Regions from separate parts of the Clostridium sp. X genome, predicted to be linked through region 3. Evidence: predicted binding sites of a transcription regulator. Region 3 holds the regulator's gene; each other region holds the start of a gene.
The links. The regulator HrcA, encoded in region 3, represses chaperone genes, less so after heat shock. The targets are predictions, from matches to a motif close to TGTTAGCACTCNNNNNNNNNGAGTGCTAACA.

Region 1: the regulator HrcA is predicted to act here: its motif matches at 2,046-2,076, upstream of htpG (molecular chaperone HtpG).
Region 2: the regulator HrcA is predicted to act here: its motif matches at 1,835-1,865, upstream of groES (co-chaperone GroES).

What each region holds. Positions count from the first base shown of each region.
Region 1 is NZ_CM146912.1:1,546,507-1,549,804, reverse strand. Features, by position in the region: gene htpG (molecular chaperone HtpG) at 127-2,007, opposite strand; gene ACX0KU_RS07885 (MBL fold metallo-hydrolase) at 2,140-3,069, opposite strand; gene ACX0KU_RS07880 (Gfo/Idh/MocA family oxidoreductase) at 3,097-3,298, opposite strand, start outside.
Region 2 is NZ_CM146912.1:347,497-350,794, forward strand. Features, by position in the region: gene groL (chaperonin GroEL) at 1-1,426, opposite strand, end outside; gene groES (co-chaperone GroES) at 1,498-1,782, opposite strand; gene ACX0KU_RS01710 (TIGR01906 family membrane protein) at 2,124-2,768, shown strand; gene ACX0KU_RS01715 (4Fe-4S dicluster domain-containing protein) at 2,792-3,298, opposite strand, start outside.
Region 3 is NZ_CM146912.1:2,866,564-2,869,861, forward strand. Features, by position in the region: gene dnaK (molecular chaperone DnaK) at 1-119, opposite strand, end outside; gene grpE (nucleotide exchange factor GrpE) at 167-808, opposite strand; gene hrcA (heat-inducible transcriptional repressor HrcA) at 820-1,869, opposite strand; gene hemW (radical SAM family heme chaperone HemW) at 2,074-3,204, opposite strand; gene lepA (translation elongation factor 4) at 3,238-3,298, opposite strand, start outside.

The DNA of each region.
Region 1 (3,298 bases), 1.3 Mb from region 3:
TTGCAATATTTCCTGATATCATAATAAAAAAATAGAAATTTATTATTTACTAAAAGAATACTAACTGTTTAGATAATTATTTTAAAAAGCCACCTTCAAGTAAAGTATCTTGAAAGTGGCTTTTATCTATACCATTATCTTACATATGTTATTTGTAAATTCTACTGGATCATTAATTGGAAGTCCTTCAATAAGAAGTGCTTGATTATATAATAAAGTTGTATACAGGTTTAATTTTTCTTTATCTTTTTCATAAGCTTCTTTTAATGTTTTAAATACATCATGATTTATGTTTATTTCTAAAACTTTATCTGCTTTTATATTACCACTATCAGGTATAGCACTTAATATTTTTTCCATTTCAATTGAAAGTTCTCCATCTGTTGATAGGCATACTGGATGATTTTTAAGTCTCTTTGATGCTCTAACATCTTTAACTTTATCTGATAAAATGTTCTTCATATTTTCAAATAATTCTTTGTTAGCTGCATCTTGCTCCGTAGATGATTCTTTATTTTCATCTGCTTCTATACCTAAGTCAGCACTTGATATAGATTTGAATTCTTTTTCCTTATATGTCATTAACATTCTTATAGCAAACTCATCTACATCATCAGTAAAGTATAATATTTCATATCCTTTATCTAAAACAACCTCTGTTTGTGGAAGTTTTTCAATTCTTTCATTTGATTCCCCTGTAGCATAGTAAATATATTTTTGCTCTTCAGGCATTCTAGAAATATATTCTGCTAAAGTAACCATCTTATTTTCTTTTGATGAATAGAACATTAATAAATCTTGTAGAACATCTTTATTACTTCCAAAATCGCTATAAACTCCATATTTTAATTGTCTACCGAAGGCTTTATAGAATTCTTCATATTTATCTCTATCATTTTTTAATAAGTTCTCTAATTCACTTTTAATTTTGCTTTTTATATTCTTAGCTATAAGCTTAAGCTGTCTATCATGCTGTAAAATTTCTCTAGATATATTAAGTGATAAATCTTCCGAATCTACTATACCTTTTACAAAACTGAAGTAGTCCGGTAATAAATCTGAACACTTATTCATGATTAGAACACCACTTGAATATAGCTCTAAACCTTTTTCATATTCTTTAGTGTAAAAATCATATGGAGTTTGCTCTGGAATAAATAAAATAGAATTATAGCTTACAGCACCATCAACACTAATATGAATATGTTTTAATGGTTTATCAAAACCATAGTGCTTTTCAGAATAAAACTTTTCATAATCTTCTTGAGTAAGTTCATTTTTATTCTTTCTCCATATAGGTACCATACTATTTACAGTTTGTTCTTCTGTATACTCTTCGTATTCACTTTCACTGCCTTCTTTGAGTCTACTCTTAGTTATATTCATTTTTATTGGATATCTAATAAAATCAGAGTATTTTTTAACAATATTTTTTAGTCTGTGTTCTTGTAAATATTCATCAAAATTTTCATCTTCTGTGTTTTCTTTTATTTTTAATATAATATCTGTACCAATTGAGTCCTTCTGACAAGATTCAATAGTATAACCCTCTACCCCTTTTGATTCCCATTTGTATGCTTCCTCACTACCAAAAGCTTTACTTATAACAGTAACAGTCTCTGCTACCATGAATGCAGAATAAAATCCTACACCAAATTGTCCAATTATATCATATCCATCTTTTAATTCATTTTCTTTTTTAAATTTTAAAGACCCACTTTTTGCTATAACTCCAAGATTATTATCAAGGTCTTCTTGTGTCATTCCAATACCAGTATCAGAAATCGTAAGTGTTCTATTTTTCTTGTCAGGTACTATTCTGATATAATAATTATCTTTATCAAAGTTTAAAGAATCATCTGTTAATGCTTTGTAGTAAATTTTATCTATTGCATCACTTGCATTAGAAATGAGCTCTCTTAAAAAAATCTCCCTATGAGTATAAATTGAGTTAATCATAAGATCTAGTAATCTTTTAGACTCTGCTTGAAATTGTTTTGTTTCCAATTAAATCTCTCCTTCCAAAATAAAAACTATGTATTCTTTGTTAGCACTCTCACGTACCGAGTGCTAAACCCTAATTTTTATATAACATATTTTTTTTACCATGTCAATATATTTTTCCCACATATTCAATTATTATGGATATGTTGATAGCCTTTGCTCATTATCAATAACTACTTTTTTATATTTAATAAATCCATCTTCTATACTTAAGTCAATTAACCCTTCTTCGCTTAAGTATTCAACATAAGACCTTATGATTCTTTCTATTTCATTATGTTTATCTATACTATTTACTGGAATACCAAATTTCTCAACTACAGTTTTTGTGATGGTTTCCATTGTCATAGAATCTCCTATAGCTTCATATACCCTTAAGGCAATATCTTTATAAAAATCTATATTATCAGTTACAAGCTTTGTAATATCGTCATATATACCCTTGTGTGCTACTACATACTTGCTACATTTTAAATCTAAAAGCTTTTCTTTGCTTTTTAGATCCTCGCTAAGTATATATACATATGGCATTTTAGCCTCCTCTATAACCTCATAGCTTATTAGAGCATCTGCTAGATAAGCAACATCATCTGGGGTCATAATGCATATATGCTCTGGAGTATGTCCTGGGGTAAAAAGAATTTTAAATTCAATATCACATATATGTATACTATCTTGATTATCCCAAATCATAATATCCGTTTCGCAGACCATGTGACCAAATCGCTCTATTACATCAGTTAATGCATGATTTCTAAAATAAATCTTTAAATTTACCGTAGAGTTAGAAATAAGAGCCTCATAAGCTGGCATAGCAATTATACAATTGTATTTGTTTTTTAAATATGCATTATTTCCTGAATGATCTATATGAGCATGACTACATATTATAGCAACAACCTTTAGATTACTTTTGTCCAATAACTGGTCTATACCTTTTTGCTCCCTTTTAGCCCATCCTGAGTCTAGCATAATAATCTCTTCCTCATTAACTTTGTAAAAAGGTATGTATGTCATTCCAGTATCAATACAAAATGTATTTCCCTTAACTTTTTTTATTTCCATCTAACATTATCTCCTAGTTTTTTAAATTTAAAACGTAATCCATCGTCTTTCTTTATTACTTTGTTCTGCTAATTCAATAATCTTTATAGTATTTCTTGCCTGCTGAGGCTTTACAATAAGTGCCTCTTTATCCAAAATAGCCTCATACACATTCCTATAAAACTCTCTGTAATCACCTATCTCACTTTCTACTCTACCTACTATATGTATACCCTCTACTTCAGTATTA
Region 2 (3,298 bases), 590 kb from region 3:
AGCCCATTCCAGCTTCACTACTCATTACTTTATCTACTATTACAGAACCTTCAAGTCCTGCATTTGAAGCTATTTGTCTAACTGGTTCTTCAAGTGATCTTCTTACGATATCAATACCTACCTTAACATCTATAACATCAGCAGTTAATTTTGCAACTTCTTTTATAGCATTAATGTAAGCTGTTCCACCACCTGCAACTATACCTTCTTCTACAGCTGCTTTTGTAGCTGCTAAAGCATCTTCTATTCTTAGTTTTCTTTCTTTAAGTTCTGTTTCTGTAGCAGCACCAACTTTAATTAGAGCAACTCCACCAGCAAGTTTTGCTAATCTTTCAAGTAACTTTTCTTTATCAAATTCAGAAGTAGTTTCTTCGATTTGTCTCTTAATTTGAGATACTCTATCTGTTATTTCAATTTTATTTCCTTTTCCATTAACTATTACAGTGTTTTCTTTAGAAACTTTAACACTTTCAGCAGTTCCAAGCATATCTAAAGTTACTTCTTTTAAATCTCTTCCAAGTTCTTCAGCTATAACTTCTCCACCTGTTAATACTGCTAAATCTTGAAGCATTTCTTTTCTTCTATCACCAAAACCTGGAGCTTTTACAGCTACACAAGTGAATGTTCCTCTTAATTTATTAACAACTAAAGTAGCTAATGCTTCTCCTTCTATCTCTTCAGCAATAATCAATAATTTTCTTCCTTGTTGAACTATTTGCTCAAGTACAGGAAGTAATTCTTGTATGTTAGAAACTTTTTTATCAGTTAAAAGAATATATGGATTATCAAGTACAGCTTCCATCTTTTCTGCATCTGTTACCATATATGAACTTAAATAACCTCTATCAAATTGCATTCCTTCAACAACTTCAAGTTCAGTTGTCATTGTTTTCGATTCTTCTACAGTTATAACACCTTCAGTACCTACTTTTTCCATAGCATCTGCTATTAGTGTTCCTATTTCTTCATCAGCAGCAGAAATAGAAGCAACCCTTGCTATATCTTCTTTTCCATCTACTTGTTTTGATCCTTTTTTGATTTCTTCAACAGCAACATCAACAGCCTTTTTAATACCTTGTCTTATAAGCATTGGATTTGCTCCAGCTGTTACGTTCTTTAATCCTTCTCTTATTATAGCTTGAGCAAGTAATGTAGCAGTTGTTGTTCCGTCTCCAGCTACATCATTTGTCTTTGTAGCAACTTCTTTAACAAGTTGAGCTCCCATATTTTCATATGGATCTTCAAGTTCTATTTCTCTTGCTATACTAACACCATCATTTGTTATAAGTGGTGCTCCAAACTTCTTATCTAAAACAACATTTCTTCCTTTTGGTCCTAATGTAATTTTAACTGCGTCAGCTAGCTTATCTACACCTCTTTGCATAGAACGTCTTGCTTCTTCACCAAATAATATGCTTTTAGCCATTTTATATACCTCCTAATTTCCCATGTATTATATAGTCTAATTCTAAATAGATAGTTATCTACACACTATCCTTACTCTACTATTGCTAATATATCATCTTGTTTTAAAATTGAATAATCTTCTCCATCAATTTTAACTTCTGTTCCAGCATATTTTGAGAATAATACTTTATCTCCTACTTTTACTTCCATTCTTATTTCTTTTCCATCCACTACTCCGCCTGGTCCTACTGCAACTACTTCTGCTTCTTGTGGCTTCTCTTTAGCACTTCCTGGTAAAACTATTCCGCTTTTTGTTGTTTCTTCTGCTTCTAATCTCTTAATTACAACCCTGTCTCCAAGTGGCTTTATTCTCATAAAAAAACCCTCCTTATGTAATTTTTATAATATTTAAATTGTTTTTATGGTTTATTAGCACTCATTGTTGCCGAGTGCTAATACAATTATAATAATAATTTATACTAAATTCAATAGCAAATTCCACTTTTAAACTCATTTCTTCATTTAATCCAAATAAATTAAAATAATTTTAATTAACATGATGATTCTTAATTTTTCTTTACTTTTCTATTCCTTACTATTCAATAATGTATATAAAGTTTATATAAAATAAATAACTAGAAAGTAATGTAATTATATTTTAAAATAAAGTCAATAATAATCAATAATTATATAATCCTTATATTGGAGTGATAATTTTGAAAAAATCCTTTAATATCCACACATTACTAAATATTTGTTTATCCTTATGTATTACTTTATTAATGATGATAATTATCGTAAATATAGCTTTAAATAATAAATTTATTTATTACTATAATATTGTTGAACTAAATCTACCAAAGTCTTCAAAACTTGATATATCAACAATTAAAGCTAACTATCATTATGTTATAGAATTTGTTCAAAATCCTAATATAAACTTTCATCTTCCTACCTTACCTTATTCAACGGAAGGCAAAATTCATTTTGAAGAAGTAAGAAATATATTTACTTTTTTGTATAGATTGAAATTCATTCTATTTTTAACCACAATTATAATATTTATTCTAAATTTAAAATCTTATGACTATAAATTTTTAAAATGGTCAGCTATTCTACTGCTAATTTTACCTTTAGTATGTACTCTTCCTTTTTTAATAAATTTCGACAAAAGTTTTACTATGTTTCATAAATTGTTTTTTAATAATGATTACTGGATTTTAGATATTAATACTGACCCTATTATTACCATTATGCCTCAAGAGTTTTTCTTTCATTGTGCAATATTTATTATTGTCTTACTAACTTTAACTAGCTCTTTATTATACTTAATCTATAAACTAAAAAACAAAAGACATTAGGCAGAACCTAATGTCTTTAATAATTAAAACTTTCTTTCTAATTTTATTCCTTCAAATTCAGCTAATTTCTCATTGGATATTACATGTTCACTTTTTGCTGCCTTAGAGAAATTTGCTAATGGTACTTTTGACTTCTTCTGGGAACATATTGTACCAGCTCCACCAATACATCCACCTTCACACATCATACCTTCAAAAAAGTTTCCAGGTAGCTTTCCATTTTTAGCTAGTAACATAAACTTTCTCAAATTAGAAAATCCACTAATCTTTACTGGATTAAATTCTACTTCAATGTTCTTGCTCTTAATATAATCTTCAACTGCTGCACTTAATCCTCCCCCTTGGGCAAAACCTCTTCCAAAGGCTGAAGCATCATTTACTTCTACATCTTCACATTGTTTTGGATCTATTTCATATGCATCTAATATTGCTGCTATTTCTTCAAAGGTTAAAACATAATCTATAGCATCATTTATACTCTTTCTAGAAATTTCGGTCTTTTTCGCAGTACATGGACCAACGAATACCAC
Region 3 (3,298 bases):
AATACTGATGGTGTTGTTCTTGCTCCTTCAGCATTTGCAATAACTACTGAGTTTCCACCTTCCATAACTGCAACACATGAATTTGTTGTTCCTAAGTCTATACCTATTACTTTTGCCATTTTACTTACCTCCTAATTTTTATAAGTATTTTATATTATGATTTAGATTAGTTAGCTACTTTGACTAAACTACATCTAAGAATTTTATCATCTCTTCTAAATCCTTTTTGAAAAACTTCAACTATCTCATTTTTTCCAAAGCTATCATCTTCAATATGCATAATAGCATTATGATAATTAGGATCAAATTCTCCAGTTGAATGTATTTCTTCAACTTTAAGTTTTTGTAATGCCTCATTAAATTGTCTAATAGTTATCTCTATTCCTTTTTTAATGTCATCAGCATTTCCTTCCGCTGACATTGCTCTCTCTAAGTTATCTAATACAGGTAACATATGTTTTAAAACATCTGCACAAGCATCTGTATATATAGAAAGTTTTTCTTTCTCTGTTCTCTTTCTGAAATTCTCGTATTCAGCACTCATTCTTAAAAATCTATCTTTTAAAGCTTCTGATTCATTATATAATTTCTTATTTTCATCCTTTAATCTTTTATTTTCAATGTGTAATAGTTCTGTTTCATTAGCCTTATTTTCATCATCTAAATTGATTTCTTCTTTTAATTCTTCAAACTCCATATCTTCATTCACTTCTGCTTCTTCTAAAGTTTCTTCTCTAAAGCCTTCATTTTCTCTACTCATATTTCCCTCTTTTTCCTTAGATTCTTTTAGCTTTTCATCACTTATCATATCTTCACCTCTTACTTATCATCAATATATATTTGACCTATGTTATTATTAAGAATTCCTACTAGCTCAGTTAAAAGAGATATTACTTTAGAATACTGCATTCTTGTTGGTCCAATAACTCCTATAGTTCCTAGAGGTTGATTCCCAAGAGAATAAACTGCCGAAACTACACTACAGTCTTGCGCATCATGAATAAAGTTTTCTTTTCCAATACTAATAGAAATATTCTTATCATAGGTTGCTACATCATATACGTTGTTAAATAATTTCATTAATGTATCTTTATCATCCATTAAGGATAAAAATTGCCTTGCTTTTTCAACGTCATTATACTCCGAATAGTTAAATATGTTTGCTGCACCCTCATAATAGATTTCATTATTATCAGCTTTGCTTAAAGCCTCATAAAGAGCAGAAATTATTGCTTGAAAAATATCTTCATATCCTCTAAGTCCAATTTTGAGATCATTTATTACTTCTAAATTTATATCTTGTATTGTTAAATTTACAAGTTTTTTATTTAACACATTTGATATTTTCTGAAGCATATCTGGACTTATGGTTTTATTAACTCTAATTATGTTATTATTAATAATTCCATTTTGAGTTACGATAATAGCTAAAATATTATTATCTATGTTTAAAAGTTGGATGACCTTAATAGAACTGCTTCTTACTGATGGAGGCCTAACTACACAAGTTAACTTTGTAAGATCCGAAAGCAAAGCTATAGCTTTTTTAACAATCTTATCTACTTCATACAAAGCCTCGTTAATTAATTCTTTTTTAATCATTAATTCTTCTTCAGGTGTTAGTTTTGGTAGATGAATCATTTTATCTACATATAATCTATAACCTTTATCCGAAGGTTTTCTGCCCGAAGAAGTATGAAGTTGTTCTATAAATCCTAATTCTTCTAAATCAGACATTTCATTTCTTATAGTAGCTGAACTTATGCCTAAATCATACTTTTTAGCAATTGTCCTAGAACCTACTGGTTCACCAGTTATTATATAGTCATGAATAATAGCTTGAAGTATTTTTATTTTTCTTTCATCCATATTAAAGTAATTATTCAATCAATCACCTCATTTATTAGCACTCTATAGGTGTGAGTGCTAACGACTACGTCTTAAAGTTATCACTCTACTATTTTTTTGTCAATATCATATTTTATACGTAATTAATTCATTTTAATCAAATATTCCCAGTTTTTTTTTATTTTCTTTTAGTTTCTCTTTTTTTCATATCATTATGTTTAATCTCTAATTACTTATCATGAAATCACTCATAACTACATTAGAAACCTCTATTCCCTTAGGTGATAAAAATAATCTTCCTTTATTTTCTTCTAATAGTCCTTTATTTTTATTAGATAAAATAGCTGCTTCATATACATGATGTATAGAACTTTTAAATCTATGGTAAAATTCATCAACGGAAACCCCATTTATTTTCCTAAGTCCCATAAACATATATTCTTCCATATCATCTTCTATTGAATTTTTCTTTTTTTCTACAACAGCATTTTCTTTATCATTAATTAACCTTATATATTCTTCAACTTTTTCCTCATTTCTATACCTAATACAATCTCTATAACCATGTGCAGATGCACCACAACCAATATATTCTTGTAAGTTCCAATAAACTAAATTATGCTTACATTCCTTCTTTTCTTTGGAAAAGTTTGATATTTCGTATTGATTAAATCCTCTATTTTTTAAAAATTCTAAGGTATACCAATACATTTCTCTTTCTAAATCTTCTTCAGGTAAACTTAGAGCTTCTCTTTCATATAGTTTAAAAAACTCTGTTCCCTCTTCAACTATTAGACTATAACAAGATAGATGTTCTGGATTTAATTCCGTAACTTTATTCAATGTATCCTTCCATTCCTGAAGGTTTTGATTTGGAATTCCAAACATTAAGTCTATATTTATATTTTCGAATCCAACCTTCCTTGCCATTGTAAAACTTTCTACAAACTCTTCGTTAGTATGAATTCTCCCTAAATTTTTAAGGTGTATGTTTTGCCATGCTTGCAATCCTATACTAATTCTATTTACTCCAATAGACTTTAATAATCTTAGTTTATCTATATCAAAAGTTCCCGGATTACCTTCTACTGTAAACTCTAAATCAGTACTTTTTTTAAGTTTATGAATACTTTTTCCTATTATATTCCATCCCTCTAAAGACAAATAGGTGGGAGTTCCCCCACCTATAAATATAGTTTTTATTGTTTCTTCTCCTATATTGTCTATTTCTTTAGAAAGTGCCTTTGCATAGTCTATCATTTGACTTTCCATACCACAGAAGGAAGGAAAATCACAATACAAACATTTTTGCTTGCAAAATGGAATATGTATATATAATGAAATACCCTTATCCATGTTTAAAAGCTCCATTCTAATGTAATAAATATATTAATCAACCTTTAAAATTGACATAAATGCTTCTTGTGGCACTTCTACACTACCAATTTGA